Regions from separate parts of the Massilia sp. P1_C10 genome, predicted to be linked through region 1. Evidence: riboswitches for the same ligand, from Rfam matches in the RefSeq annotation. Region 1 holds a riboswitch; the other holds the start of a gene.
The links. A riboswitch is a leader RNA that binds a small molecule or an ion and turns the genes downstream of it on or off. The one in region 1 is predicted to bind thiamine pyrophosphate.
Positions count from the first base shown of each region.

Region 2: it holds a riboswitch for thiamine pyrophosphate, as region 1 does, so the genes downstream of both, thiC (phosphomethylpyrimidine synthase ThiC) here and AC1D02_RS05480 (TonB-dependent siderophore receptor) in region 1, are expected to answer to the same signal.

Region 1 is NZ_JBFUAC010000002.1:273,814-289,146, forward strand. It holds gene AC1D02_RS05460 (MFS transporter) at 1-989, shown strand, start outside; gene AC1D02_RS05465 (glutathione S-transferase) at 991-1,698, opposite strand; gene AC1D02_RS05470 (SRPBCC family protein) at 1,826-2,353, shown strand; gene AC1D02_RS05475 (DUF535 family protein) at 2,467-3,438, shown strand; TPP riboswitch at 3,495-3,591, shown strand; gene AC1D02_RS05480 (TonB-dependent siderophore receptor) at 3,671-5,782, shown strand; gene AC1D02_RS05485 (hypothetical protein) at 5,779-6,504, opposite strand; gene AC1D02_RS05490 (AAA family ATPase) at 6,526-7,047, opposite strand; gene pnuC (nicotinamide riboside transporter PnuC) at 7,044-7,631, opposite strand; gene AC1D02_RS05500 (helix-turn-helix domain-containing protein) at 7,628-7,876, opposite strand; gene AC1D02_RS05505 (S9 family peptidase) at 8,045-10,009, shown strand; gene AC1D02_RS05510 (S46 family peptidase) at 10,062-12,203, opposite strand; gene AC1D02_RS05515 (efflux RND transporter periplasmic adaptor subunit) at 12,419-13,666, shown strand; gene AC1D02_RS05520 (ABC transporter ATP-binding protein) at 13,689-14,351, shown strand; gene AC1D02_RS05525 (ABC transporter permease) at 14,362-15,333, shown strand, end outside.
Region 2 is NZ_JBFUAC010000002.1:610,913-626,245, reverse strand. It holds gene AC1D02_RS07175 (SRPBCC family protein) at 1-107, shown strand, start outside; gene AC1D02_RS07170 (ArsR/SmtB family transcription factor) at 94-432, shown strand; gene AC1D02_RS07165 (EAL domain-containing protein) at 436-2,004, opposite strand; gene AC1D02_RS07160 (hypothetical protein) at 2,146-2,415, shown strand; gene AC1D02_RS07155 (hypothetical protein) at 2,467-2,595, shown strand; gene AC1D02_RS07150 (hypothetical protein) at 2,664-2,864, opposite strand; TPP riboswitch at 3,029-3,135, shown strand; gene thiC (phosphomethylpyrimidine synthase ThiC) at 3,205-5,118, shown strand; gene thiS (sulfur carrier protein ThiS) at 5,127-5,330, shown strand; gene AC1D02_RS07135 (thiazole synthase) at 5,345-6,133, shown strand; gene thiD (bifunctional hydroxymethylpyrimidine kinase/phosphomethylpyrimidine kinase) at 6,130-6,885, shown strand; gene thiE (thiamine phosphate synthase) at 6,882-7,493, shown strand; gene AC1D02_RS07120 (D-amino acid dehydrogenase) at 7,495-8,751, shown strand; gene AC1D02_RS07115 (hypothetical protein) at 8,734-9,327, opposite strand; gene AC1D02_RS07110 (hypothetical protein) at 9,341-10,294, opposite strand; gene AC1D02_RS07105 (NADP-dependent oxidoreductase) at 10,390-11,409, opposite strand; gene AC1D02_RS07100 (hypothetical protein) at 11,542-11,970, opposite strand; gene AC1D02_RS07095 (hypothetical protein) at 12,285-12,473, opposite strand; gene cphA (cyanophycin synthetase) at 12,556-15,126, opposite strand; gene AC1D02_RS07085 (cyanophycin synthetase) at 15,191-15,333, opposite strand, start outside.

The DNA of each region.
Region 1 (15,333 bases):
TCGCCCTGATGGTGCTGTTCACCATCGGTAACCTGCTGGCCTGGCAGGCGCCCGGCTACGCCACGCTGATGGCGGCGCGCGTGCTGACCGGCCTCGCGCACGGCGTGTTCTTCTCGATCGGCTCGACCATCGCCACCAGCCTGGTGCCGAAGGAGAAAGCGGCCAGCGCCATCGCCCTGATGTTTTCCGGCCTGACGGTGGCGCTGGTCACCGGCGTGCCGCTGGGAACCTGGATCGGCCAGGCTTTCGGCTGGCAGGCGACCTTCCTCGCAGTGTCGCTGCTGGGCGTGCTCGCGATTGCCGGCAGCGCGCTGCTGGTGCCGCGCGATATCGCAGGCGCCGAGCCGGCACCGCTGATGACGCAGCTGGCGGTGCTGCGCAAGCCGCGCCTGCTGCTGGTGTATGCGATGACCACGCTCGGCTACGGCGGCACCTTCATCGCCTTCACCTACCTGCCGCCGATCCTGCAGGAAGTCTCGGGCTTCGGCGCGTCGTCGATCAGCCTGGTGATGCTGGTGTACGGCGTGTCCGTCGCGGCCGGGAACATCTGGGGCGGCAGGCTGGCCGACCGCAAGGGCCCGTTGCGCGCGCTGCAGATCGTGTTCGCGTTGCTGGCGGCGGTGCTGCTGGCGCTGACGTTCACCGCGCCGCACAAGCTGCTGGTGCTGGCCACGGTGCTGGCGTGGGGCGCGGTCGCCTTCGGCAACGTGCCGGGCCTGCAGGTGTATGTGGTCAAGCGCGCCGAGCACGACGCGCCGCGGGCGGTCGACGTGGCATCGGGCCTGAACATCGCCGCTTTCAACGTCGGCATCGCGCTGGGCGCCTGGGGCGGCGGCCTGGTGGTCGCGCATCTCAGCCTGATGGCCACGCCGTGGATCGGCGCGGGGGTGGTGCTGGGCGCGCTGGCGCTGACCACGCTGGCCGCCTGCCTCGACGAGCGCGACGCGGCGGCGGCGCCGGCGCCGGAACAACTCCGGCACGCTGCCTGACCTATTTATCCAGCTCGGGATAGTGGCGGAAGATGCCTTCTTCATTGAACGGTATCCGCCGCTTCGACATAAGATAAGCGGCGATGTTCGGCCTTGCCGCCACCTGTTCGCGAAGCGCCATCAGCCGCGGATACCGCGGCCCGATCCGCGCCATCGCCTTGGGAAACGCATAGCGCAGTCCTTCGATCACCTGGAACATCGACAGGTCGGCATAGGTCAGCTTCGCGCCATTCAGATGCCCGCCCTTGCCTGCCGCCGCCAGCACGCCCTCGAAATAATTGAAGTACTTCGGCACCCGCTCGGCCAGGAAGTCGGCGGCGCGCTTCTTCGCCTCCTTCTTCTGGTCTTCGTAATACAGCGAGGACGAAATCGGATGATGGGTGTCGTGCGCTTCGGCCACCAGGTCGGCGATCGTCAGTTGCAGCTGGTGGACCCACAGCCGGCCCGCCTGCGCGCGCGGCGCCAGTCCATGCGCGGCGCCCAGGAACATCAGGATGTTCGCGGTCTGGCCGATCAGCCGGTCGCCGGCCGCCAGGAACGGCGGCGCGAACGACGGCGTGCCGGCCTCCTTCATCCGCTTCATCATCGCGCGCACGCCGTCGCGCCCGCGCGCGACGTCGACATACTCCGCCTGCGCTTCCTCGAGCGCCAGCCGGACGAATTCGCCGCGGCCCTGGATCGTGGGCCAGTAATACAGCTGGTAGACCATCGCCGCCTCCATCGTTTGCCGGGCCTTCGATTATCGGCCAAATTCCTTTCGCCGGCGCCGGCTTCCGTGCTAGTCTCCGGCTACCGTCGCAGAGCGGTCACAAGAGGCCATCAACAAGGAGAAAAACATGCTGAAGAAAATCGCACTCGTCATATTTGCAGCCCTGGTCATCATCGTCGGCATCGCCATGACGAAGCCGGACACCTACACGGTCAAGCGCACCGTCACGATCAAGGCCACGCCGGAAAAAATCGCCCCGCTGATCACCGACTTCCACCAGTGGGCCAGCTGGTCGCCATGGGAGAAGCTCGACCCCGCCATGCAGCGCACCTTCAGCGGCGCCGCCTCCGGCAAGGGCGCCATCTACGAGTGGAAAGGCAACAAGGACGTCGGCCAGGGCCGCATGGAGATCACCGAGGCGGCCAGCCCGGCCAGCACGAAGATCGACCTGCTGTTCAAGGAGCCGTTCGAGTCGCGCAACACCACCGAGTTCGTGCTGGTGCCGCAGGGCGCCGAGACCCAAGTGACCTGGAACATGGCCGGCCCGATGAATTTCATGACCAAAGTCATGAGCGTTTTCACCAGCATGGACGCCATGATCGGCAAGGATTTCGACAAGGGCCTGGCCAGCATGAAGGCGGTAGCGGAAAAGTAACTCCATTGAGCGAGATCACCGCTCGATCCGAAAGGTAAGTCAAGATGAAGTGAGGGTTGTCCGGCCATGCTGCCGGGCGGCCCGCACTTTTCGACAACCGCGGAGCCGCCCCGATGATCATCGCTCAACTCGTGAAGCAGTGGCTGACCCGGCGTGCGCGATACGGAATCAAATCTTCTCTGGCCTTCATCGCGCGCAGCCTGCGCGTGCTGCTCTACCGCAGCGAGCACCGGCGCCTGTGCCGGCTCGACGTCTACCGCAACTACGTCGCCGCGCCGCCCAACGACGACCTGTTCCATCACCTCAGCCACAAGTACTACCTGATCAGCGAGCTTGGCCGGCGCGCGCGCATTGCCTGCGTGCTGCGCCACTACGGCTTCGAGGACGAGACTTTCAACACCGCCTACAAATACGCCGTCTACCGCGCCGGCGGCCTGACGCTGTGGCAGCGCCGCGCCAACGGCTGCCGCTTCGCCATCACGCTGTCGATGGCCTCGCGCATGGACGCCGAAGGCGACCTGACTATCATGTTCGATGCCGACGGCACCTGCCTGCACCGCCTCAGCTTCAGCTGGATCGACGGCCGCTTCGCCGGCGTGGCCGCGCCTCTGCTGCCGTTCGTGGCGCGCAACCAGGGCAGCCCACCCGAGTCGCACCTGGCGATCGCCGCGTTCGAGCAGGCCTTCCCGCACAATTCGCCCAGCCTGTTCTGCACCGCCGCCATGCAGGGCGTGGCGCTGGCCGTCGGCATGACGCAGATCGCCGCGATCAAGCACAGCTTTCATCCGGTCGGATATCGCGCTTCGCCCGAGCGCGCCGCGCGCATGGAGGCCGCCTACGACAATGTCTGGAAGCTGCTCGGCGGCGTCGAGCAGCCGGGCCCGTGCTGGCTGATCGCGCTGCCGTACCGTCTCAAGCCGCTGTCGGAAATACCGGCCAAGCACCGCAAGCGGGCAGCCACGCGGCGCGCCCACTGGCACGAAATCGGCGAGGCCGCGCGCGCCATGCTCGAGTCCAAGCTCAAGCGCGTTCCCAAGCCGGTGCCCGCGCATGCGCCCGGCCGCGAGATCACTTCCGCTTTTTGAGCCGTCTTCGCCTGCATCAGCCGGCAACACGCGCCCCATCGGTTCATGATAAACTCTGCGCTCGCTAGGGGTCCCGGGATGCGTTCCGGGTGAGAGATACCCTCCGTACCTGATCTGGATAATGCCAGCGTAGGAAAGCGCAAAGTAGTTCCCCCTTTGTCCGCTCCCCTCCCGTCTGGCTCCGGTTTTTATAGTACGCACCGGCGCGTCCGGTGCATGAAACGAGCAGACAATGTCCCAACCAATCCTGAAGTATTCCGTACTCGCCTTCGCCGTCATGCAGGCGTGTTCCGCCATCGCCCAGACCACCATGACGGAAGTGGTCATCACCGGCGCCAGGCCGGCCGGCAGCGAACGCGTCGCCATCGGCGGCTTTGCCGAGGCGCCGCTGCTGGAAACGCCGGCCTCGGTCAGCGTGATCGACCGCCAGCGCATGCAGGACCTCGGCATCCACAACAGCACCGACGCCATGAAGCTCGACGCCGCCGTCAGCGATTCGTACAACGCGGTCGGCTATGCCGAGAACTTCTCGATCCGCGGCTTCAGCCTGGATAACACCTCGAGCTACCGCAAGGACGGCCTGGCGATCCCGGGCGACACCCAGATCCCGCTGGAGAACAAGGAGCGCATCGAAGTGCTCAAGGGCCTGGCCGGCCTGCAGGCGGGCGTCGCCGCGCCGGGCGGCATCATCAACTACGTCACCAAGCGTCCGACCGCTACCGCCCTGCGTTCGGCGACGTTCGAAGTGCGCGAGCGCGGCACGCTGTACGGCGCGATCGACCTGGGCGGCCGCTTCGAAGATCGCCGCTTCGGCTATCGCATCAACGCCGCCGCCGAAAAGCTGCGCTCCTACGTCAAGGGCGCCGACGGCGAGCGCCAGTTCGTCTCCGGCGCCTTCGACTGGCAGATCACGCCGGACGCGCTGCTGCAGCTCGACCTCGACTACCAGCACAAGTCGCAGCTGTCGGTGCCGGGCTACCAGCTGATCCGGAACGTCAGCCTGCCGACCGGGATCTCGCAGGCCATGCTGCTCAACGACCAGCCGTGGGCCAGGCCGGTCGACACCAGGAGCACCAACGCCGGGCTGCGTTTCGAGTACCGTCTCAGCGACGACTGGAAGGCCAGCGTCAGCATGAACAAGCACTGGTTCAAGCGCGACGACTTCACCGCCTTCCCTTACGGCTGCAGCAACGAGGGCGAGGGCTTCTACCCTGGCTTCTGCTCGAACGGCGACTATGACGTCTACGATTACCGCAGCGTCGGCGAGCGCAAGACCCCGTTCGGCGCGCAAGCCATGGTGCAGGGAAAATTCGCCACCGGCGCGGTCAGGCATGACCTGACCGCCGGCGCGTCGCTCTTCACGCGCCACGACAAGGCCAACGACTACGTCTACGAGTACGCGGGCTTCAGCAACATCTACCACAACATCATCGTGCCGCCCGCGCCGGGCACCCTGATTCCCGGACCGGACGACCGCAACGAAAACGAGCGCGCGCTGTTTGTGCAGGATATCGCCGCCCTGTCGCCGCAGCTGAAACTGCACGCCGGCCTGCGCTACGTGCAGGTGAAACGCGACCAGGGCCTTGCCCACACCGACGAAGGCTTCGCGCTGCCGAACGTCGCGCTGGTGTATGGCGTCAACCAGGACTGGAACGTGTATGGCGCGCTGACCCATGGCCTCGAGCACGGCGGCATTGCACCCGTCGATCCGGCGCATCCACTCACCAACGAAAACCAGGCGCTGGCGCCGAGCCGCTCCAGGCAGATCGAAGCGGGCATCAAGGGAGTGATCGGCAAGGACACCGTTGTCTCGGCCGCGCTGTTCCAGATCCGCAAGGGCCACGAGTTCACCGACGAATCGATCAGCACCTACGTGCGCCGCGGCGAATCGACCCATCGCGGCTTCGAGCTGTCGGCGCAGGGCCGCGTCTTCGCCGGCCTGGAATACGGCGCGTCGCTGCTGGCGCTGCACACCGAACAGGAAGGCACCGGCCAGGCGGACTTCGACGGCAAGCGCGTCACGGATGTGCCGAACTTCAAATCGAGCGCGTGGCTGGAGTATGCGGTGCCCGCGGTGGCGGGCCTGAAGGTCAACGCGGCGTGGCAGTATTCGGCGAAGAAGTACTTCGACCTGGCGAACACGGTCGACGTGCCGGCCTACCACCTGTTCGACCTGGGTGCGTCGTACGCGACCCGCGTGGGCGGCATGTCGACCACGCTGCGCTTCGGCGTCAACAACGTGTTCGACAAGTTCTACTGGCGCGACGTCACGCCGGCGCTGGGCGGCTACCTGCTGACCGGCGCGCCGCGCACCTTCCGCGCATCGGCGCAGTTCGACTTCTAAAAAACGTACTGGATCCGCATCGCGACGCTCTTGGCGTTGCGTGCGGAGTTCTTGCCGATCAGGTAAGCCGCTTCGTACTTCCACTCATGTCCGCCCGCCAGCAGCCAGTTGCCCGCAACGACAGGCCCGGCGCGGTGCGACTGCCGCTCGCGCGGCAGCCAGTCGTTCCACTTCCCCATCTCGCCGAAGCCCTGCACGCCGAACTGCAGCTTTTCAATCCAGCGGTACTTCACCTGCCATTGGTAGGCGATCGTGGTCGGCTCGGCCGGCGCGACGCGCAGGTGGCGCTGCAGGAACACGTTGACGTTCAATTGGGTGCGCCCGAATTCGGTCTGCAGCACCGGGCCATATTCGACGCCGATTTCGCCCGATCCGTCGGCGGCCCGTTCGACGTTGGTGTGGAAAGCGACGTCGACCGGCAATTCGCCCTGGGTCAGCATGAAGTCGTTCTGCCATTCGATCGCGGACAGGTGATTCGAGCCCGGGCTCATCTGAAACCACTGCGCCGTCACTTCCGTGTACCAGCGCGAGCTGACGTTCCATGCCAGGCCCAGTTCGGGCGCACTGCGCATTGTCTTGCCGGTCGGGTGGGCACTCCAATACTTGAAGTCGGCCGAGACCTGCCCTTCGTTGGGATAGGTGGTGACCAGGTAGTAGCCGGTGTCGGCGAGCGCGTGCTGCGCACTTAAGACCAGGGACGTCAACAACAGAATTTTCTTCATCGACGGATTCTCGCGGTTGATTCAGTGATCGATTTGTTCGAGCAGGCCGGCGGCGCGCTCGAGGCGCCGATCCAGGCCGCCTTCCAGCAGCGTGTAGGCGATGCCCTGGCGCGCCAGCCGCTCGACCAGCGCCTGGTGCACCTCGAGGCGCACCGCTGCCGACTCGCGCTGCAGGCCATCCGGTATCCACGGGCCGTCGGGCGCCGCCACCAGCGTCAGCGCGTAGTCGTGATGCCGGGCCAGCGCGTCCAGCTGCGGGTCGACGCGGCCCCAGTACACGCCACTGTAGACCGCCGTCATCAGCGGCGTGGTGTCGCAAAACAAGAAGCGCTGCGCCATCGGCTCGGCCGCATCCTCGCGCGCGCGCTGGGTTTGCGCAATCCCCAGCTGGTCTTGTTCGAAGGGCACGCGCGCCTCGGTCTCGACGAACTCGCGCAGGTATTCGCGCACCCAGACGGTGCCGTAGCGGCTTGCCAACGCCGTTGCCAGCGTCGACTTGCCGGTCGATTCGGCGCCCAGGATGGCGATGCGCTTCACGCTCATCGCGCCACCCGGCTCCACGCGCGCAGCCCGATCACCGCCATGACGACGAACAGCGCATACAGGATCGCCGTCAGCACCAGGTTCTTGTACACGTACAGGCCGACGTACAGCACGTCGACCGCGATCCAGGCGTGCCAGTTCTCGACCTTCTTGCGCGACAGGAGCACCTGGCCGAGCAGGCTGCCGGCGGTCAGGAAGCCGTCGGTATGGGGCACGTCGGTGTTGGTCCACGTTTTCAGGAACCAGGACAGCACCAGGAAGCCGAGCGCCCAGCCGGCCAGCGACATCATCCAGCCGCGCCGGTCGAGCCGCGTGACGTCGAGCACCTGGCCTTCCGCGCCGCCGTGCAGCCAGCTGTACCAGCCCCACACCGAGACGACGATGAAGACGACCTGCAGGCCGGCGTCGCCGTACAGGCGCGAATTGAAGAAGACCACGCCGTAAGCGGCCGACGAAATGATCGCGAACAGCCAGGCCCAGTGGTTGCGCCGGATGTTGAGCAGCACGGTGATGACCGACAGGACAAAGGAAATCAGTTCAAGCGGGGTGGTGGCAAAGCCGAACAGCGGAAGCGTGTCGTTCATCGGGATGGGGTCAGGGTCAATCGGGGCTGCATGCCGGCGCGCGCGGCCAGGCGCACCAGCAGGTCGAGGCTGAATTGCGCGGTCTTGCCGTGCTTGATTTCGGACACCCGCGCCTGGGTGGTGCCAAGCACCGCCGCCGCCGCGGTCTGGGTCAGGCCGGAATGCTCCAGCCACGCCTCGAGCGCGTCCGTCAGCGCGGCGCGCATGGAAAGTTCTTCGGGGGCGGGATGATTGAGTTGGTTCATGGGCCGGTCCAGTATGCGGCAGGCGATGAAATTATGCAAGATCTCGCATAATTGTCGCATTCTTGCTCTGTACAAAAAGTTGCTTTGCTTTTAGGAAAGTCGTGGATATACTTTTTCGCAATCTTTCCCGCGCCGCAACCGGCGGCGCGCCACCCTTGGAGTCCGAAGATGCGCCTGCGCCACCTGCTACCCTGCACCATCCTTGCCGCCGCAGTCCAGACACTCGCCCACGCGGCCGATCCGCTGGTGCCGATCGACGCCTTCGTCGAGCCGATCCGCTTCAGCCAGCCGCGCATCTCGCCGGACGGCAAACACATCGCCGTCAACGTCCGCATCCAGCGCGGTGAGCGCAGCGTGCCGACCATGCGGGTGTATGCGCTGCCCGGCCTGCAGGTCGTCAGCACCATCGGCCTGCCCGGTTTCGAAATCCCGGTCGATTTCCAGTGGATCAGCAACCGCCGCCTGATCGTCGAAAAGGGCATGGAAGTAGGCCTGCGCGAACGGCCGATGCGCACCGGCGAAGTGGTGGCGGTCGACCTGGACGGCACCAAGCCGGAGTACCTGTACGGCTACAAGGGCTTCCGGCAGTCGAGCCGGGGCGACCGTTACGGCGACGATCACGGCTGGGGCGAAGTGGAACACATCCCGCTGAGCCGCGACGGCCACATCTTCCTCGGTGGCCATCTGTGGGGCGAAAGCGGCCACAGCATGTTATACGACATCAATTCGAACACCTCGGTTCGCAAGCTGGTGGCGGACATCCCGATGAAGGACGCGAACTTCGTGTTCCAGAACGACGCCAAGCCGCGCTTTGCATTTGGCGAGGACGACGACAACGAAGCGTTCGTATACCGCCTCGACGACGCCAGCGGCGAGTGGCGCAAGATCGAACGCGAGCCGCGCACGCCGCGCTTCCATCCGCGCGCTTTCACGCCTGACAATAGCGAGGTGTATGGCTGGCTGAGCACCGCAGGCGGGCCGTGGGCGCTGGTGCGCGAGAACATGGCGACCGGCGCGCGCACGGTGATCGCGAAAGACCCGGTGGCCAGCATTCAGGAGCTGTACTTCGGCAGCGGACGGCCGGCGACACCGTTCGCGTATTCCGCCTCGAACGGCAAACCGCTGGTGCGCTACTTCGACGAGAACAGCGCCGACGCTATCCTGCACAAGACCCTGTCCGCGCAATTCCCCGGCGAGTTCGTCCACTTCCTCAATTTCAGCGACGACGGCCAGAAGCTGGTGTTCAGCGTGAGAAGCGACCGCGACCCGGGTTCGTACTACCTGTTCGACAAACAGAGCGGCAAGGCCCAGATGCTGTTTGCGAACATGGAGCAAATCGACCCGGACCAGATGGCCGAGCGGCGCCCGATCCAGTTCGCCGCGCGCGACGGGCTCACCATCACCGGCTTCCTGACCATGCCGAAGAACCCGACCGGGAAGAAGCTGCCGATGGTGCTGATGCCGCACGGCGGGCCGCTCGACGTGTCGGACACCTGGTATTTCGATGACAATGCGCAGTTCCTCGCCAGCCGCGGTTACGCCGTTTTGCAGATCAATTACCGCGGCTCGGAGGGGCGCGGTCCGGCTTACCGGCGCGCCGGCTACCGCCAGTGGGGCGGCAAAATGATCGACGACCTGACCGATGGCGTGAAATGGGCCAACGGCCAGGCCGGCATCGATCCGGCCCGCGTGTGCGTCTCCGGCGGCAGCTACGGCGGCTACGCGGCGATGATGCTGGCCGTGCGCGAGCCGGACTTGTTCAAGTGCGCCGCGGGCTATTCGGGACTCTACGACCTGGCCGACCGGTTCAACTTTGAAGGCGTCAAGGGAAACAAGCAGATTACCAATTTCCTGAAGAAGACGGTGGGCGAGGATATTTCGGAGCTGAAGGCCATTTCGCCGGTGAACCTGGCCGCACGCATCAAGATTCCGGTCTTGCTCGTTCATGGCAACAAGGACAAGCGCACCCCGCTCGGCCAGGCAGAAACGATGCGCGACGAATTGACCAAGGCTGGCCGGCCGCCGCAGTGGATGTTGGTGAAGGACGAGGGGCACGGCTTCTACGACGAGGAACACCGCAAGCAGTATTACGAGACGCTCGCGGCCTTCCTCGACAAGCATATCGGGCACTAAAAGAAAAAGGCCAGGTTCGACAGACCTGGCCTTTTTTTCGACTGGCAGCCGATTACTTCTTCGGGTACTTGATCGTCATTTCCTTGAGCAGGTTGTCGGCGTGGTCGACTTCCTTCATCACCCACAGCATGTAGCGGATGTCGACGTGGATCGCGCGCGTGATGGCGGGGTCGAAATACCAGTCCTTGGTGATCGACTCGTAGGTCGAATCGAAGTTCAGGCCAATCAGCTCGCCACGCTTGTTCATCACGGCCGAACCGGAATTGCCGCCGGTGGTATCGGCGCTCGACAGGAAGTTGACCGGCACCGTGCCCAGCACCGGATCCTTGAATACGCCATAACGCTTGTCCTTGATCGCCTCGAGCAGCTCCTTCGGCGCGATGAACGGATCCTTGCCGGTGTGCTTCTCGGTGATCCCTTCGACCGTGGTGAACGGGCCCTTGGTCACCCCATCGCGGGACACGTACGGCGCCACGGTGCCGAAGGTGACGCGCAGCGTCGAATTCGCGTCGGGATAAACCGGCTTGCCCTGGCTCTTCTTCCACGCGATCACGGCCGCCATGTACTGCGGGACGATGCGTTCGAGGTTGCCGGATACTTCCTTGCGGCGGTTTTCCAGGTTCATGCCGACGTCGCTCATGTGCACGGCCATTCTGATGAAGGCGTCGTCCGACTTGCGGAAGGCGTCCGCGTCCTTGCCGATCCAGGCCAGGCGCTTGGCGGTGTCGCCCAGCTCCGTCGCCTTGTACAGCGCAGGCACGGCGGCCTGCGCCGGCACCAGCGCGTCGAGGCCCTGCGGATGCATGCGCGGCGCCATCTTGCTGTAGCGCTGCAGCGCGGCCGAATAGCGCGCTTCGTCGACGCTGGCGACGAACGACTGCTCCAGGCGGGCCAGGCGCGCCTTGATGAACGACAGGTCGCGTTCCTGGTAGCCGGCTTCACGCCTGGCGTTCGGCTTCTGCTGTTCCAGTGCGAGGCGGTACAAGGTGCGCGCGCTGGCCAGCAGGTCGCTGTGGGTGGCGACCGACCATGCGTACTCCTCTTCCGACAACGCCATGTCGGCGGCGATCACCGCGTCCAGGTCGGCCATCAGGGTCTTCGGCGCGGCCGAAGGGTTCTTGGCCAGCCAGGCGCGGAACTCGGCGTCCTGCACGTCCTTGATCGCGGCGATGTCCTTGCGCGCGAAGCCGTCCATCAGGCCCTGGGTTTTCTTGAGCACGTTGTTGATGCTCTTGACGTTGTTCGCGTAGCGCACGTCGTAGGCGGGATTGCCCATGGTGGCGGCGGCGATCACGGCCAGGTCGGCCTGCATGCCGGCCACGCGCAGCGGGAAGTCGGCGTCGCGCGCGAAGCGGATTTCCGATGGCAGCTTGTAGCGGCTGGTGCGGCCAGGGTAGCCGGCCAGCAGGACCGGGTCGCCGTTCTTCAGGCCTTCGGCCGACACCACCAGGAAGTCCTTCGACTTGAACGGCACGTTGTCGGGCGACGGATCGGCCGGGCGGCCGTCCTTGCCGACGTAGGCGCGCAGGAACGAGAAGTCGCCGGTGTGGCGCGGGAATTCGTAGTTGTCGATGTCGCCGCCGTAGTTGCCGATCTTGTCGGATGGCGCGTACACCAGGCGCACGTCGCGGATCATCATCTGGCGGATGCGGTAGTACTCGAGGCCGCGGTGGAAGGCCGGCACCGAGCAGCGGTACGCCTTGTCGGTCTCGCACTCGGCGATCAGCGCCTTGATCCGCGACTGCACTTCTTCATGGCGCTCGCGGCCCGGCATCGAAGGCGACAGGCCTTTCAATACGCGGTCGGTGACGTTCTCCACCTTCTCGGTGACGTACACCTGCAGCGTCGGGCCGCCAGCCAGCTCGGACGCGCGGTCCTTGGCCAGGTAGCCGTTGGCGATGTAGTTGTGCTCCGGGGTCGAATTGCGCTGGATCGCCGCGTAGCCGCAGTGGTGGTTGGTGACGATCAGGCCGTCCGGCGACACGAACGAGGCCGAGCAGCCGCCGGTCGAGACGATTGCGCTCATCGGATGCTTCGACAGGTCGGCCAGTTTTTCGGCCGGCATGGTGATGCCGATGCGTTTGAGTTCGGACTTGAGCTGGGTGAGCTGGTGCGGCTGCCATTGGCCTTCGTCGGCGCTGGCGGTGGCGCAGGCGCCGAGCAAGGCGACTGGCAAGACGATTGATTTGAACAAGATGGTGTCCCCGGATTATAAAAAGCAAGCGGGGAGTATAGCTGCCTTGGAAACGGCTGGGAATCGGTTTTTGCTGCGCCGACTGCCCGGATCCGGACACCGGTGCCCGTCTGCGGTCAATACACCGCCCTCGCCGTCGCCCTCATGCCCGTGCGACGCTCTGGCACGCTAATTGCAATGGATAGCCGCAAGCACAACATTTATCTAATGAGCACATGGACCAACCCGTCAGCCAGGCCGCCACGCGGCGCCGCCGAAATATCCAGTTAGCCGCCGGCGCGGCGCTGCTGGCGACGCTGTGCGCGACCGCCTGGGGCATCAACCGCGCCGTCCGGCCCAGCGTCGGCGCCGCCGACATCCGCGTCGCCGAAGTCCATCGCGGCGCCATCGCCAACACCATCAGCGCCTCCGGCGTCGTGATCCCGGTCCACGAGGAGCTGGTATCGAGCCCGATCCAGACCCATGTCGCCAAGGTGCACGCCAAGCTTGGCCAGCAGGTCAAGGCCGGCGAGCTGCTGCTGCAGCTGGACGACCGCGCGATCCGCCTGGCCCTCGACGGCGTCAAGGAGCAGCTGGCGCAGCAGGACAACCGCATCCTCGCGCTGACGCTGGAGATGGAGCAGAAGCGCAAGCAGCTTGTCAGCAGCATCGAGCTGCTCGAACTGGACCTGCAAAGCACCCAGGTCAAGTGGCAGCGCTTCCAGACCCTGCGCAAGAGCGGCGCGGTGTCGGGCGAGGACATGCTGACGGCGGAACTGAACGTCAAGCGCACCGAGATCCAGTTGCGCCAGCAGCGCGAGCTGATCGAAGACGGCAAGCGCGCCACGCGCAGCAGCATCGACGGCACCCGCTTGCAGCAGGCGATACTGCGAAAGCAGCTGGCGCAGCAGGAAGCGCTGCTGGCCCAGGCCAGCGTGCGGGCGCCGTTCGCAGGCATGCTGACCGCGCTGATGGCCGAGGAAGGCGCCAGCGTCGCCACCGGCCAGCTGGTGGCCAAGGTCTCCGAATTGAACAACTACCGGGTCGAGGCCACGCTGTCGGACTTCCACGCGCGCTCGATCGAGACCGGGCAACAGGTGCGGGTCGAGCAGAACGGCAGGCAGCTGGCCGGCCGGGTCCAGACCATCCTGCCCGAAATCCAGAACGGCGCGATCAAGCTGCTGGTCGCGCTCGACCAGCCGAACGATCCGCAGCTGCGCAACAAGATGCGGGTCGACGTCAACATCGTCACCGAGCAGAAAACCGGCGCCCTGCTCATCGACGCCGGCGCCGCCTTCAATGGCCGCGGCCCGCAGGCGGCCTTCGCGGTCGACGGCGGCGTGGCGCGCAAACGCACTATCGACCTCGGCGCCGGCGACGGCAAGTCGGTCGAAATCCTCTCCGGCGCGCGTGCCGGCGAACGCCTCATCGTTTCCGACGTCGCCCGATTCAAGGACGTCGACACCCTTCGCATCTCCAACTGATTCCTTTCCACCGAAAGCCACCATGATCCAGCTAAAGAACGTCAGCAAAACCTACCGGACCGACAAGGTCGAAACCCTGGCGCTGAACGGCATCGACCTGCACGTCAAGAAGGGCGAATTCGTCGCCATGATGGGGCCTTCGGGCTGCGGCAAAAGCACGCTGCTCAACGTGATCGGCCTGCTCGACCGGCCAGGCGCCGGCGTCGTCAGCATCGACGACATCCCGCTCAAGTCCTACCGCGACAAGCAGGTGGCGCAGCTGCGCAACAGCACCTTCGGCTTCATCTTCCAGAGCTTTCACCTGATCCCCGACCTGCGCGTGATCGACAACGTCGAACTGCCGCTGCTGTATCGCACCATGGGCGCGGCCGCGCGGCGCCAGGCGGCGCGCGAAGCGCTCGAACGGGTCGGCCTGGGCGCGCGCATGGACCACTATCCGAACCAGCTGTCGGGCGGCCAGCAGCAGCGCGTGGCGATCGCGCGCGCGATGGTGGGCCGGCCGCAGGTGCTGCTGGCCGACGAGCCGACCGGTAACCTCGACAGCAAGATGGGCGCCGAGGTGATGGACATCCTGCTGTCGCTGAACGCCGAAGGCACCACCGTGGTGATGGTGACCCACGACGAGCGCGAGGCCAAGCTGGCCGGGCGCATCGTGCGCGTGTTCGACGGCCAGCTGGTCGCGTAAGGGGAAGCGCATGCTACGAAATTACCTGCTGACCGCATGGAACGTGTTCATGCGGCGCAAGCTGTTCACCGCGATTAACCTCTTGTGCATCGTGCTCACGCTGGTGGTGCTGATGGTGATCACCGCGCTGCTGGAGAACGCGATGTTCCCGCGCGGCGTCGAAGGCAAGAGCGAGCGCTTCCTGCAAGTGATGATGCTCGACGCGAGCGGACCGCACACCCGCATCAACAGCCCGCTCGGCTACAAGCTGATCGAAAAGTATCTCAAGCCGATGAAATCGGTCGAGACAGTGGCCATCACCAGCATGCCGCGCACCGTCGCGGTGTACCAGGACGGGCGCGTCAGCCAGCTCGAGATGCGCATGACCGACGCCGAGTACTGGAAGGTGCTCGATTTCACCGTGCTGGCCGGACGCGTTCTGAACGCCGACGACGTCGCGCACGGCCGCATGGCCGCCGTGATCAACGCCGCTACCGCGCACCAGCTGTTCGGCGCCGCCAGCGCGATCGGCCAGAAAATCAGCGTCGGCGGGCAGGTGTTCGACATCGTCGGCGTGGTCGCCAACGAGATGCACATCAACGCCTATGCCGACCTGTGGACGCCGGTGACGACTTCGCCTTCGTCCGACTATCGCGAGAAGTACACGGGCGATTTCACCGCCCTGCTGCTGGCGAAGGACAAGGCCGACCTGCCGCAGGTGCGGCGCGAAGTCGAGGCGATCGCCGCCGGCGCCCAGTTCGACGATCCGCGCGAAATCACCAAGATTCAGTTCTGGGCCGACAGCAAGGTCGACCTGTTCGCCCGCAACCTGCTCAACAACACGCGCACCGCCGCCTCGGGCGCCGGCACGCTGATTGCCATCATCAGCGCCTTCATGCTGCTGTTCATGGTGCTGCCCGCGCTGAACCTGGTGAACCTGAACACCGGCCGCATCATCGAGCGGCGCTCCGAAATCGGCGTGCGCAAGGCCTTCGGCGCCACC
Region 2 (15,333 bases), 340 kb from region 1:
CCGGCTTCGACCAGCTGCCGGCGGAACGCCGCCTCGAAGCGTTCCGCATGAACAGCGGCGGCTGGGATGCGCAGATGGATAACATCGTGCGCCATGTCGGCGCCTAGCGCCCCGCACGGCGACGTGGTGCCGCGCGTATTCGCGGCGCTGGGCGATCCGACGCGCCTGAAGCTTGTCGCGCTGCTGTGCGCCGGCAGCGCCTTGTCGATCGCGCAGCTCACGGCCGGCACCGACATCAGCCGGCAGGCCGTCACCAAGCACCTTCATGTGCTGGCCGAAGCGGGTGTGGTACGCGACGTGAAGCTGGGGCGCGAGCGGCTCTGGCATCTGGAGCCGGCGGCCATCGCGGAGGCCCGGCGCGCACTCGAGATCATCGGCGGGCAGTGGGACGTCGCGCTCGGGAAGCTCAAGCGGTTTGCCGAGTCGTCATAACAGTCATGAGCGTGCGGCCAGCGCACGCTCGATGTCGACGAACTTCATCGGCTTCGCGAACAGCCACCCCTGCGCGTATTCCACGCCGTGCTGCCGCAGGAACCGTGCCTGCGCCTCGGTCTCGACCCCTTCTGCGGTCAGCTTCAGCTTCAGACTCTTGGCCATTTCGATGATGTGCTGGACCACGTGACTGGTCGGCGCCTCGGTCGCGATCGCGTCGACGAAACTCTTGTCGATCTTCAGGTAGTCGACCTCCAACGTCTGCAGGTAGGACAGGCCGGAATAGCCGGTGCCGAAATCGTCGATCGCCACCCGCACGCCTTTCGCGCGCAGCGTGCGCAGCATCTCGCGCGCCAGTTCGACATTCAGCAGGCCGCGTTCGGTGATTTCAACCACCAGGTTGCCGGGCGCCGCCGCGGTCTTGCTCAGGAAATCGTCCAGCTGCGCCGGCAGCCGTGGCGAATGCATGTCGGCCGCCGACAGGTTGACCGCGAGGTGAAAATGCGGATGGCCCCGCAGGAATGCGCCGGTGTCGCGCGCGGCCAGCTCCAGCACGCGCTGCGTGACCAGCTCGATCAGCCCGCTTTTTTCGGCGATCGGAATGAAGATGTTCGGGTCCACCAGCTCGCCGGTCCGCCTCTGCCAGCGGATCAGCGCTTCGGCGCCGACCCACGCGCCGCTCTCCATGTCGACGATCGGCTGGTACAGCAAAAACAGCTCATTGCGCTTCAGGCCCGTCTTGATCGCTGCCGCCAGCGACAACTGGGTGCGGGCGAGCAGGAGCACGGCCGCGGCGAGCATCAGGCCGGCGATCCCTCCGGCCGGCACCAGGCGTTGAGCGGCCTCGCGCGTGCTGTGGTTGGAATCGCTGACCGGGATCGCCGCGACGGCGGCATACAGGAAGCGGTCGGACCGCGCCGCAGCCACCAGGCGCCGGCCATCGACGAACGTCACCGCCTTGTGCGTCCCCAGTCGGTGCAGCCATTCGCTGGCGACGAAATGGCGCGATGCCATGGGAACGGTATCGCCCAACAGGAAAATCGCCAGAGACACTTCGGGGCCGCTGACGGTCGTGTCGATCGGCAGGTCCTTGTGGATGATCGCCACATAGTTATTGCGCGCCAGCGCAATGAACGGCACCTGCGGGGCAAAGGGAAGGCGCAGGTTCTTGTAGATCGCCACACCGTTCGCGGTGACGAAATCCGGGGCGCCGCCGAGCATCAGGTCCTTGCGGTCGCCGCCGATCGAGGAGCAGGCGATACGGCCGTCTTCGACATGGCCAATCGCCTGGATGTAGCTCGAGGTCACGTCGATCTGCCGCATCAGGTCGATGTTCGCGTCGGAACACGGCGCCCCGTTGCGCGCCGCCTCCAGCAGCTTGAAGCCGCGGTCGACCTGGGCCGCGGTGGCGTCGGTGCGCATCAGCACGTCGCGCGCATAGCCCAGCACTCGCTCGGTTTCGATGGCGCGCCCCTGGCGCTGCGCTTCCTGGATCGCCAGCAGCACCGGCGCGCCGACGGCGAACGCCGCCACCACCAGCGTCAATGCGATGGCGGCCCGCTTCTTTCTCATGGAGCTCTACCTGCCGACATGGTTTCTCCGCGCCGGATTGCGTTGAAGACCATCATAACGCACCATTTATGCGTGTTTCATAATAATTTAGACAAGACGAATGTCGTGACAAGCTGCCGCGCCCAGAGGTAGAATCGGCTCATGCGTTATATCCGCCTCCTTCTGATCGCCCTGGTTTTCGTGCTGCACAGCGCGGCCGTGATGGCGTCGTCCGTGAAGATCTGCTGCATGGACGCGCATTGCCCGGTCGCCGAATGCGTGACGATGGGCTGCATCGCCGATCCGCTGCCACCGGCGGCGGCGGCTGTAACCCAGCAGATTTCCGCACCGTCGATGCGCGCGCCGGTCTTGCCATCGGAATCGGTGCATCTTGGTTCGCACGTGGAAGAGATCTGGACGCCGCCCGACTAGGATGATCCTGGTTTTGTCAGAAAACTCAAATCAAACAACAAGGAAACGAAGATGAAATCGAAAATGTTCAAAGTGGGCGCCGCTGTTGCCCTGTTGGCCGTCTCGGCCGCCGCCGCCGCATCGAGCATGGACTGCTGCCTCAGCGTCGAATGCTGCCTGCGCATGCTGGGCTGCTGCTAAACCCAGGCCGCGGTAAATAAAAAAAGCCGGCGCTGCGAAGCGTCGGCTTTTTTATTGGGCGATCGGGATCAGGATTTGTCGCTCTTCGACCCAGACTGCTTGCTGCCGCTGTCGCTTTTCTGGCTCTGCTTGCTCGTGTCGGACTGCTGACTCGCGCCAGTGGTGGCGCCGCTGCGCGAAGCTGGCGGCGTACTGCCTGGCGCCTGCTGGCCGGACTGCTTGCTCTCGGCGTGAGTGTGATTGTGACCGCTGCTGACTTTGCTGCTCATGTGATCTCCTTGTTGTGAAACAAACTGAGCACCATCATGCACTGCCGTTGTCGGCCAGATAATAGGCGCGCGGCGGCTGCGGGCGTAGGACACCGCTTACTTAAATTTTTTTGGACCTTGTCTAAACGCTCAGAATGCGTTTAGAATCGTCCGTGCCGAACAACGGCAAACGCTAGGGGTCCTGCAAGTCGCGAACGCGATGCGCGGGTGAGAAATACCCTCCGAACCTGATCTGGATAATGCCAGCGAAGGGAAGCATGGTGACACCGGCCGCGCGCCGTCTCGCCTCACTCCTTTGCTGGCTCCTGCTCAAACCATCGAGAAGCTACCAAGGAGCCACATGAACGCCAACCCGAAATTTTTGTCCGCCACCGCGACGGTGGACGAAGCCGCAATCCGTCCATTGCCGATGTCGCGCAAGGTCTATGTCGAAGGCAGCCGCCCCGACATCCAGGTGCCGATGCGTGAAATCGGCCAGTCCGACACCGCCGCCTCCTTCGGCGCCGAGAAGAACCCGCCGGTCTACGTCTACGATACCTCCGGCCCGTACACCGACCCGGACGTGAAGATCGACATTCGCTCCGGCTTGCCGTGCCCGCGCGCGCCGTGGATCGCCGAGCGCGGCGACACCGAGGAGCTGGCCGGCCCCTCGTCCGCGTTCGGCATCGAACGCTCGCTCGACCCGGCCACCGCCGACATGCGCTTCAACCTGCAGCGCAAGCCGCGCCGCGCCATCGCCGGGGCCAACGTCACGCAGATGCACTACGCGCGGCGCGGCATCGTCACGCCGGAGATGGAGTTTGTCGCGATCCGCGAGAACATGCGGCGAAAGGAGTACCTGGCGCAGCTGCGGGCGTCCGGCCCGATGGGCAATCGCCTCGCCGAACTGATGGGGCGCCAGCATCCTGGCCAGTCGTTCGGCGCCAGCATCCCCGACGAGATCACGCCCGAATTCGTGCGCGACGAAATTGCCCGCGGCCGCGCCATCATCCCGGCCAACATCAACCACCCCGAAGTCGAGCCGATGATCATCGGCCGCAATTTCCTCGTCAAGATCAACGCCAACATCGGCAACTCCGCAGTCACATCGTCGATCGGCGAGGAGGTCGAGAAGATGACCTGGGCGATCCGCTGGGGCGGCGACAACGTGATGGACCTCTCGACCGGCAAGCACATTCACGAGACGCGCGAGTGGGTGATCCGCAACAGCCCTGTGCCGATCGGGACGGTGCCGATCTACCAGGCGCTGGAAAAAGTCAACGGCAAGGCCGAGGACCTGACCTGGGAGATCTACCGCGACACGCTGATCGAACAGGCGGAGCAGGGCGTCGACTACTTCACGATCCACGCCGGCGTGCTGCTGCGCTACGTGCCGATGACGGCTAAGCGCCTGACCGGCATCGTCTCGCGCGGCGGCTCGATCATGGCCAAGTGGTGCCTGGCGCATCACCGCGAGTCCTTCCTGTACACGCATTTCGAAGAGATCTGCGAAATCATGAAGGCCTACGACGTGTCGTTCAGCCTGGGCGACGGCCTGCGTCCCGGCTCGATCTACGACGCCAACGACGAGGCGCAGCTGGCCGAACTGAAGACGCTGGGCGAACTGACCCAGGTCGCCTGGAAGCACGACGTGCAGGTGATGATCGAGGGCCCGGGCCACGTGCCGCTGCACCTGATCAAGGAGAACATGGACCTGCAGCTGGAGCAGTGCAGCGAGGCGCCGTTCTACACGCTCGGGCCGCTGACCACCGACATCGCGCCGGGCTACGACCACATCACCTCGGGCATCGGCGCCGCCACCATCGGCTGGTACGGCACCGCGATGCTGTGCTACGTCACGCCGAAGGAGCACCTCGGCCTGCCCAACAAGGCCGACGTCAAGGACGGCATCATCACTTACAAGATCGCCGCCCACGCGGCGGACCTGGCCAAGGGACACCCGGGCGCGCAGATCCGCGACAACGCGCTGTCGAAAGCGCGCTTCGAGTTCCGCTGGGAAGACCAGTTCAACCTCGGGCTCGATCCGGACAAGGCGCGCGAGTTCCACGACGAGACCCTGCCCAAGGATTCGGCCAAGGTGGCGCACTTCTGCTCGATGTGCGGCCCGCATTTCTGCTCGATGAAGATCACCCAGGAAGTGCGCGAGTACGCCGGCAGGATGGGGATCTCGGAAGTCGCGGCGCTCAAACAGGGCATGGAGGTGAAGGCCGTCGAATTCGTCAAGCGCGGCGCCGAAATCTACCAGAAGCAGTGAGGCGCGCGATGACCGAAATTATTTTGAACGGAGCGCCGCACCAGGTGGCGCCTGAAGCGACGCTGGCCGACCTGGTCGACGCGCTGTCCTTGTCGAACCAGGCGCTCGCGCTGGCGGTCAACCGCCGCGTGGTGCCGCGCCAGCAATGGCGCGAGCACGGCATGCGGCCGGGCGACCGGATCGAAGTGGTGCGCGCCATCGGCGGCGGCTGAACCAGGAGAATGACATGAAAGAATCGAACCAGGAACTGACAATCGCGGGCAGGACCTATCGCTCGCGCCTTCTGGTCGGCAGCGGGAAATATCGCGACCTGGCGCAGACGCGCGAGGCGACCGACGCCGCCGGCGCCGAAATCGTCACGGTGGCGATCCGGCGCGTAAACATAGGGCAGGACCCGAAGGCGCCCAGCCTGCTCGACGTGCTGCCGCCATCGCAGTACACGATCCTGCCCAACACGGCCGGCTGCTACAACGCGAAGGACGCGGTCTACACGCTGCAGATGGCGCGCGAACTGCTGGACGGGCACAAGCTGGTGAAGCTGGAAGTGCTGGGCGACGAGCGCACGCTGTTCCCGCACATGCCCGAAACGCTGGCCGCCGCCGAAACGCTGGTGCGCGACGGCTTCGACGTGATGGTGTACTGCAGCGACGATCCGATCCAGGCGAAACTGCTGGAGGAAATCGGCTGCGTCGCGGTGATGCCGCTGGCGTCGCTGATCGGCTCCGGCATGGGCATCCTCAATCCGTGGAACCTGTCGCTGATTATCGAGCAGGCCAAAGTGCCGGTGCTGGTGGACGCCGGCGTCGGCACCGCGTCGGACGCGGCGATCGCGATGGAGCTGGGCTGCGACGGCGTGCTGATGAACACGGCGATCGCCGGCGCGCGCGATCCGGTGCGCATGGCGCGCGCGATGCGGCTGGCGGTCGAGGCGGGCCGCGAGGCTTACCTGGCCGGACGCATCCCCAAGCGATTCGCCGCTTCGCCTTCGTCGCCGATGACAGGGCGCCTCGCGTGACGCGGCCGACCGTTCTGGTGTTCGCCGGCGCCGACCCGAGCGGCGGCGCCGGCATCGCCGCCGACATCCTGGCCATTGCGGCGCTGGGCGCGCATGCGCTGCCGGTGATCACCGCGGTCACGGTGCAGGATAACGACCGCGTGTTCGAGGTTCTTCCGGTGGATGCCGATGTGGTGAGCCGACAGGCGCGCGCGCTGATCGACAAAATCGCGATCGGCGCGGTAAAGATCGGCATTCCGGGCAGCCGCGGCAACGCCGAGGCGATCGCCGCCCTGATCTGCGAACTGCGCCGCGATAACCACGGATTGCCAGTGGTGCTCGATCCGGTCCTCGCGAGCGGGGCCGGCGATGGGCTGTCGTCGATCGGGGCGCTGGCGCCATTGCTGCCGCTGGTGACGGTGATCGTGCCGAACCTGCCGGAAGCGCGCGCGCTGTCTGTCCTGACGGACGATTTCGCCAACGTGCTGGTGACCGGCGGCCACGCGGATGGCGCGATGGTGGTCAATCGCTGGACCGGGGAGGGCGGCGAACGGGAATGGCGCTGGCCGCGCCTGCCGGGCGAATTTCACGGCAGCGGCTGCACGCTGGCTGCGGCCATTGCCGCGCGGCTGGCGTGCGGCGACGCCATCGAGGTCGCGTTGACGGCGGCGCAGGCTTACTGTCACCGAGCGCTGGCGGAATCGTATTCGATCGCCGATGGCCAGCGCATTCCGCTGCGCTCCTTTCAAACTACTTCGCAGGGATCCCCATGAAAGGCCTTTACCTCGTCACTCCCAACTGGGACGACACCGCCGCGCTGGTCGACAGGACGGAGCAGGCGCTGCGCGCGGGCGCCGCGCTGGTGCAGTATCGCCACAAGAGCGCGGGCCCGCAACTGCGCCGGGAGCAGGCGGCGCTGCTGCTGGCGCTGTGCCGCCGTCACGGCCGTCCGTTCATCGTCAACGACTTCATCGACCTGTGCCAGGAACTCGATGCGGACGGCGTTCACGTCGGCGGCACCGATGCTTCGGTGGCGCAGGCCCGCAAGGCGCTTGGCGCCGGCAAGATAGTCGGCGCCTCCTGCTATGGCGACCGGCAACTGGCGCGCGACGCCGCGGCGGGCGGCGCGAGCTACGTCGCGTTCGGCGGCTTTTACCCTTCGCGCGTCAAGCAGTACCCCGTCACCACGGCGCCGGACATCGTCAGCTGGGCCAAGGCGGAAATCGCGCTGCCGTGCGTGGTCATCGGTGGCATGACGCCGGAAAACGCGGCGCCGCTGGTGGCGCGCGGCGCCGACATGGTGGCGGCCATCAGCAGCGTGTACGGCGCCCCGGCGATCGACGGCGCGACGCGCGCGTTCTCACGCCTGTTTTCTCGATGAGATGAAAGTCATCGTACTGGGCGCCGGCGTGGTCGGAACCGCGTCCGCATGGTACTTGCGGCAGGCCGGCCATGAAGTCACGGTGCTGGAGCGGCAGGGCGGGGCGGCGCTCGAAACAAGCTTCGCCAACGGCTGCCAGATATCGGTGTCGCACGCCGAGCCGTGGGCGAATCCCGCGTCCCTGCTCAAGGTGCTGGGTTCCCTCGGCCGCGAGGACGCGCCGCTGCTGTTTCGCCTGCGCGCCGATCCGCAGCAATGGCGCTGGTGCCTGCGCTTCCTGCGCGAATGCCAGCCGGCGCGCGTCGCGGCCAACCTGCGCCGCATCGTCGCCATCGCCGAGTACAGCCGCCGCAGCCTGCAGGCGCTGCGGCGCGAGACCGGCATCGAATACGACCATCTGACGCGCGGCATCCTGCACTTCTACACCGACCGGCGCGAGTTCGCGCGCTCGGCCGGCGCCGCCGCCGCGATGCGCGCGCTAGGCTGCCCGCGGGAGCCGGTCAGCGCGGACGAGGCGCTGCGCATCGAACCCGCGCTGGCCGGCGCGCACGAGAAAATCGTCGGCGGCGATTTCACCGCCAGCGACGAATCCGGCGACGTTTTCAAGTTCACGTCCCGGCTTGCGCGGCTCGGCGCGGCGGCCGGCGTCGAGTTCCGCTACAACTCCGGCGTGACGCGCCTGCTCGCGGAGGGCGGCAAGGTACAAGCGGTCGAGTTTATCGACAGCGATGGGCGACACGCCAGGCTGCGCGCAGATGCCTTCGTGGTCGCACTGGGAAGTTTTTCGGCGCCGCTGCTGGCGCCGTTGGGGATTCGCCTGATGATCTACCCGGGCAAGGGCTATTCGGCGACCTACCGAATCGTCGATCCCGTCAAGGCGCCGACCGTGTCGCTCACGGACGACGGCCACAAGCTGGTGATTTCGCGCCTCGATTCGCGCCTGCGCGTGGCCGGCACCTGCGAATTGAACGGCTATTCACGCGCGTTGAACCCGGTGCGCTGCGAGGCGATCACGCGCCGCGTGCGGATGCTGTTCCCGGGTGCCTGCGACTACGACGCGCCGGCATACTGGGCTGGGCTGCGGCCCTTGACGCCGTCGGGCGTGCCCTACATCGGCAAGAGCGCTTTTCGAAACCTGTACCTCAATACCGGTCACGGCACGCTGGGTTGGGCGATGGCGTGCGGCTCCGGCCGGGTCATCTCCGACATCGTTTCGGGCCGCGCGCCTGACCTGGAGGCTTCAATGCGGATGAGCTGACGGGATGTGGCGCAGCACTTTTGCCGCGAGCTTGCGCCATTTTTTGTGCGCCGTAGCGGCCGATGCGGGCGGCTCGCCGGCGTCGGCGCGCAGCGCCAGTGCGCCGCGCTCGGCGCCGACCCGGATCACGCGGTAGCAGTAGGCGCCGCCGGCCTCGGGCGCCGGCGCCTTGGCGACCAGGACGAATTCCCCGGCCGCCGCGGCCGCAGTCCCGGGCCTGGCGCACAGGGGCACCGGCCCGAAGCGATCGGGCACGCCGTGTTCGGCCGCCTCTGCCAAAAAATCGGATTTGATGAAGCGCGTCCCTTCCAGCTCGAGTCCGGCGCGGCCGGTCGCGCCGCGGTCGAACAGATAGGTCCGGGTGCCGTCGGCCGCGCCGCACTGGATCAGCGTCGCGCCGCTCGATTCGCTGTAGGCGACCAGCACCGGCTGTCCCTTGCACGGCGCCTCGCGCACCTGGCTGGCGGCGACGTTGAAGCCGCATACGCCGCCGGCGCAGGCGAAGCGCGACACCTTGCCGGCGCCGCTGGCGGGCAGCGCGAGCGACATCGCGGCCGCCAGGAGCAGGATGCGCATTGCGGCGCTTCGTTCAGATGCCGGCAACTCGCGCGGCTCCGAACTGTCCGATCAGCACCAGCTGCGGATTGGCGCGCTTCTTGGTGACGCCTTGTTCCGACGATTCGAACGGCGCGCCGGTAAGGATACCCATGCGGCGGCTGATGCAATCGGACTGGAAACCGGGCTTCCCGCGCCTGGCACGCTCGACGACGGCAATCTTCAGCAGCGCGGACTGGGTGGCCGGTTTCTCGTTCTTCACGCGCAGCTTGATCTGGTCGAGCGCCTTGGTGAGGCCGCTCTGCTGCACGCAAAGGTCGAACAGTGCCGCATAGCTGCGAAACTGCACCGCGCCCATCAGCGCCGGCGCGATGAGCCGCAGCTGGCTGACCGCCTGCATCGCCAGCGGATGGAAGGCGGCCTCCGCCTCGGCCAGCTGGATGGCGTTGAACCGGTCGATGGCGCCGAGCGCGTGGAAGGCGGCGCGCCATGCCGGCTTGTCGCGCGCCTGGAGTTCGCGCGTCCAGTCGAGTTGGGCCTGCTGGTCGTTTCGGTCGAGCGCCGACTTTAGGACCGAGAATCTGGTGCTGGGAGCGAAGCAGGCCGCGAAGGCCGGCTGGTCGGCGGCCAGCATCTTGTTCAGCAGGGGCCCCAGCGTGTCCTGGCCGAAGTTCCATTGGATCAGCCCGAAAGACATGCCCTGCAGGTCGAAGTCGTCGGCCAGCGCCTGGTAATCCATCGACTTGCTGCTCTCGAAGAAGGTGGTGATACGCAGGGCCATCTCCTGCGCTTGCGCCAGCGTCACTTGTGCGGCGGGCCCGGCGGGGGAGGTTGCCAGCGGCGGCGCGGCGCCCGAAATGGCCTGGTTGCCGGCGGCGTCGAACTGCCGCGCGCCGGCGCTGCCCGGGCTGCCCTGCTGGCTCTGGTGTCCGCCGATGAAGCCTGGCTTGTCCGCGCCGGCGGGTTCGCTTCTGTTCGAATTTCCCATACCAACCTCCATGCTGTGCAAGGGCGATTGCCTGATATTCTCACCTATAGAACAGGTATGACAGTATCAAATGTGATGGGTTCCTTCGCGCGCGCTTATACGCGCACCAGCAGCTTGCCCAGGTTCTTCCCTTCGAACAGGCTGTTGAGCGCGGCCGGCAGCTGGTCGAAGCCGTCGACGTAGGTCTCCTGCGAGACGATCTCGCCGCTCCTGACCCACGGCGCCACGGTCTTGACCATTTCGTCCATGCGGCTGGTGAAGTCGCGCGCCAGGATGCCCTGGATCGTCGCGCGCTTGAACAGCATGTGCTGCAGGAAGCGCGGCGCCAGGTCGGGCGTGTCGAGGCCGCCGTCGTATTGCGCGATCGCGCCGCAAATGATGATGCGCGCGCGCAGTTTGATCAGCGGGATCACCGCGTCGGTGACCATGCCGCCGACGTTGTCGAAGTAGATGTCGACGCCGCCGGTGGCTTGTTCGATCGCGGCGCGCAGGCCCTCGACCGTCGGATGCGCGCGATAGTCGACGGCGCCGTCCAGCTTCAGGGTGTCGGTCAGGAAGGCGCACTTGGCGGCGCCGCCGGCGATGCCGATCACGCGGCAGCCGGCGCGCTTGCCGAACTGCGCGACCAGCGAGCCGACCGCGCCGGCCGCGCCGGACACCACCAGCGTGTCGCCCGGACGCGGCTTGCCCGCTTCGGTCAGGCCGAACCACGCGGTGCGGCCAGGCATGCCGAGCACGCCGAGCGCGGTCGATACCGGCGCGGCGGCCGGATCGAGCTTGGTCAGTTCGCTGTGGTGGCACTTGGCGTACAGCTGCCAGCCGCTGTAGGCCGACACCCAGTCGCCTTCCTTGAACAGCGGGCTGGCGGACGCCACGACTTCGCCGACCACGCCGGCGCGCTGGACGATGCCGAGCGGATGGGGCACGTCGTAGGTGTTGCGCTTGTGCTGCTGGATGCGGATGTAGGGATCGACGCTGACGATGCGCGCGCGGATGATGACTTCGTTGGCCGCCAGCGTGCCGTCGAGCTCCGTCTCGCGCAGCTCGTAATGCTCGTCGCTGACGCGCGCGTCGGGACGTTTGACGTAAAACCACTGTCGGTTCTGAAAGCTCATGGGAATAGGCCGCGCTGCTGAAATAGGGCAGCCATTTTATCAGCAAAGGAATTGCGCCACGGCCGGGTAGGCCGCGGAACGCATGATGCCTGCGCAGGTGACGCAAGCTTGCGTGTGGCGCGACAGGCGATGCTAGACGGTGTCGCCGAGTGCATCGATCCGCCTGACTTCGGCGGCAATCATCTTGCGCAGGTTCTCCTTGTGCAGCTCAGCCACCTGGCGCGCATGGTGCAATGCCTCGCCGCTGAAGTCGATCTGCATCGGCGTCATGGCGGGAAACACCAGCGACGGCGCCAGCAGCTGCATCAGGCGCCCGGTGGCGTCGGGATCGGCCAGGGTGGCGGCCAGCGTCGATTCGGGCTGGGTCAACGCTTGCAGCTTGTGGTACTTGGCGCGGTCCGCCACGATTTGCGCCATGTAGGTCGAGTGGGCGATTTGCGCGCCTATCCGCTCCACCTCGTCCATCGCTTCGGCCAGCTGCCCGAGGGATTGTTCCAGCCGGGCTGCCGCATGCAGATACGCTTCGGAATGCCTGCTGGGAGGGTCGATTGTGCCGTTCATGATAATTCCTTCGAAGTTCGTCGGAATCTTCATTGTGCGCCGAAATAGTTAATTTTGCTGCACGCATTTTTACCCGCAGATCAGGGCGTCCTGTGTATATTTCTGCGATGGAATAGCGCGCATTTCACCATGGATGCGGGGTTCGGCGAACAGCTCTGCGGTAAGCGCTGGCGGCGCGCGCACGTTTGATCCAGCGCAAGGCGCGGCCCGCGGCGGCGGGTCAAATTAACAATTCGGCCGGCTGCCGGTCAGCCGGGCGGCTGCCGGTGCAGCGCATCGTGGCGGCGTCCCGGCGCGTCAGCCGGCCGACGCGATTACTGCGATGGCGTGGTCGTGCCGGCGCACAGCTTGTCGTTTCGTCGGCGACGGTGGGAAGGAGAAGCGGGGACCCCGGCCTGTGCGGCGCGGCGGTCGGTTTGTGCGCGCGGCCTGTATTCGGCCCGGACCGATGATGCCGGCTCCGGGTCGTGGCGCGTGAGATAGTCGGTGGTGAGATCCAGCATGGCAGCTCCCGAACGGTAAATCCTGCTTGCAGGATAAGTTTAACCGGACGGAAGCGCAGTGGAAGCCCTATCGCAAGATTTCTTAGCCTTGCGCAACACGTGCCGCGATATGGGCCAGCGCCTCGTCGACCTGGTCGATCAGGATCAGGCACAGGTCGCCTTCGGACAGGCGCGCCAGCGCCTTGTCGATCGCCACGAACTCGCCGTTGATCTCGTCGATATGCGTGGTGCGGCGCGCACCTTGCAGGCCCTGGCGCAGCAGCGCGACGACTTCGCCGTCTTCGCGCCCGCGCTGGCACTGGTCCTGGTACAGCAGCACGTCGTCGAACGCGTTGCCGAGGATCTCGGTCTGCTGGCGGATGTCCTCGTCGCGGCGGTCGCCGGCGCCGGAGATGACCACCGAACGGCGCTTGGCCGGCATGCTGTCGACCGCCTGCACCAGCGCGATGATCGCGTCCGGATTGTGGCCGTAGTCGGCGATCACGGTGGCGCCGCGGTAGGGGAACACGTTGAAGCGGCCCGGCGCGTTGTCGCTCTCGTTGGCGAACGACTTCAGGCCGGCGCAGATCGCGTCCCACGGCATGTTGACGCCCCACGCCGCGGCCACCGAGGCCATCACGTTCTCGACCTGGAAGCCGACCGTGCCGCCGCGCGTGATCGGCACTTCGGTCAGCGCGACCTTGTACTGGGTCTTGCCTTGCGCGGCGACCAGGTAGCCGTTGTCGATGTAGACCACGCGCCGTCCCTTGGCGCGGTGCATCGACATCACCGGATGCTGCGAGTCGGCGGCGAAGAAAGTCACGTCGCCGCGGCAGTTGTCGGCCATGCTGACGACGATCGGATCGGCGGCGTTGAGCACCGCCATGCCGCCGTCGGCGACGTTCTGCACGATCACGCGCTTGAGGACCGCGAGGTCTTCCAGCGTGGTGATGTAGTTCAGGCCGAGGTGGTCGCCCGAGCCGATGTTGGTCACGACAGCGACCTGGCAGCGGTCGAAGGCCAGGCCTTCGCGCAGCAGGCCGCCGCGCGCGGTTTCGAACACGGCCGCGTCGACGTCCGGGTGCATCAGCACGTTGCGCGCGCTGCGCGGGCCGCTGCAGTCGCCGCGGTCGATCGCGCGGCCTTCGATATAGACGCCGTCGGTGTTGGTCATGCCGGTGCGCAGGCCGCCAGCGGTGAGCAGGTGGGCGATCAGGCGCACCGTGGTGGTCTTGCCGTTGGTGCCGGTGACGGCGACGACCGGGATGCGGCCGTCCTCGCCGTCGGCGAACATCGACGAGATGATCGCTTCGCCGACCGCGCGGCCTTTGCCGAACGACGGCGACAGGTGCATGCGCAGGCCCGGCGCGGCGTTCACTTCGACCACGCCGCCGCCTTGTTCTTCAATCGGTTTCAAGACGCTGTCGCACACCAGGTCGACGCCGCAGATGTCGAGGCCGACCATGTGCGCCGCGGCGACCGCGCGCGCGGCCACTTCCGGATGCACGTCGTCGGTGACGTCGGTGGCGGCGCCGCCGGTCGAGAGGTTGGCGTTGTTGCGCAGGATGACGCGGCGTCCGCGCGGCGGCACCGACTCGGCTTCGTAGCCTTGCGCGGCCAGGCTGGCCAGCGCGATGTCGTCGAAGCGGATCTTGGTCAGCGACGTCGAATGGCCGTTGCCGCGGCGCGGGTCGAGGTTGACCTGGTCGACCAGCTGGCGCACCGACAGCACGCCGTCGCCGATCACCTGCGGCGGATCGCGGCGCGCGGCGGCCACCAGCTTGTCGCCCACCACCAGCAGGCGGAAGTCGTTGCCGGGCAGGTAGCGCTCGACCATGATGTCGTCGCGGAATTCGGACGCGGCCACGAAGCCGGCCGTCATCTGTTCCTTGGTCGTGATGTTGACCGTCACGCCCTTGCCCTGGTTGCCGTCCTTCGGCTTGATCACGACCGGCAGGCCGATCTCCAGCGCGGCGGCCCAGGCGTCGTCGGCGTCGACGGCGACGCGGCCGTGCGGCACCGGCACGCCGGCGGCGTCGAGCAGCTTCTTGGTGAGGTCCTTGTCCTGCGCGATCGACTCGGCGATGGCGCCGGTGCGGTCCATTTCGGCCGCCTGGATCTTGCGCATCTTGCTGCCCCAGCCGAAGGCGACCAGGCTGCCTTCGGTCAGGCGGCGGAACGGGATGTTGCGGGCGACGGCCGCGTGCACGATCGAGCCGGTCGACGGGCCGAGGCGCAGGTCTTCATCGAGCTCGCGCAGCTGGGCCAGCGCGCCGTCCAGGTCGAACGGGGCGTCGTCCAGCGCGGCCTTGATCAGCTGCTCGGCCAGTTCCAGCGCGAGGCGGCCCACCGCTTCTTCCGAATATTCGACCACGACCTGGAATACGCCTGGCTCGGTGGTGGCGGTGGTGCGGCTGAAGGTGACCGGGCAGCCGGCCTGCGCCTGCAGGTCGAGCGCGGCCAGTTCGAACACGTGCGCCATCGGGATGCGGTCGTCGTGGCCGGTCGGCTGCAGCGGCGACAGGGCGGGGAAGCGCGCGCGCAGGCGCGTTTCGAAGCCGGCGAGGTTGCCCACGCATTCTTCGTCGGGAGTGCAGTTGAGGACCGCCTCGACCGACGTGTGGTGACTCCAGAGGTTGGGGCCTCGCAGCGCCCGTACGCGTGAAACTTGCATAAACCGTTAATCCTGTCTGATGGGCTGTGCCCGGAACCTGGCGCGCGGCGCCAGGCTTGATTCGTTAATGAGGCGCGTGCTTGGCGGCCGGGTCGAAGGTACGCAGGCCGGCGGCCATGATTTCCGCCTCGACGCCCAGCGCCCAGGCCGCCGCGACCGCCGCCAGCACGCTGGCGGGGTACTTGACGGTGGCGGGATTGAGCGCGG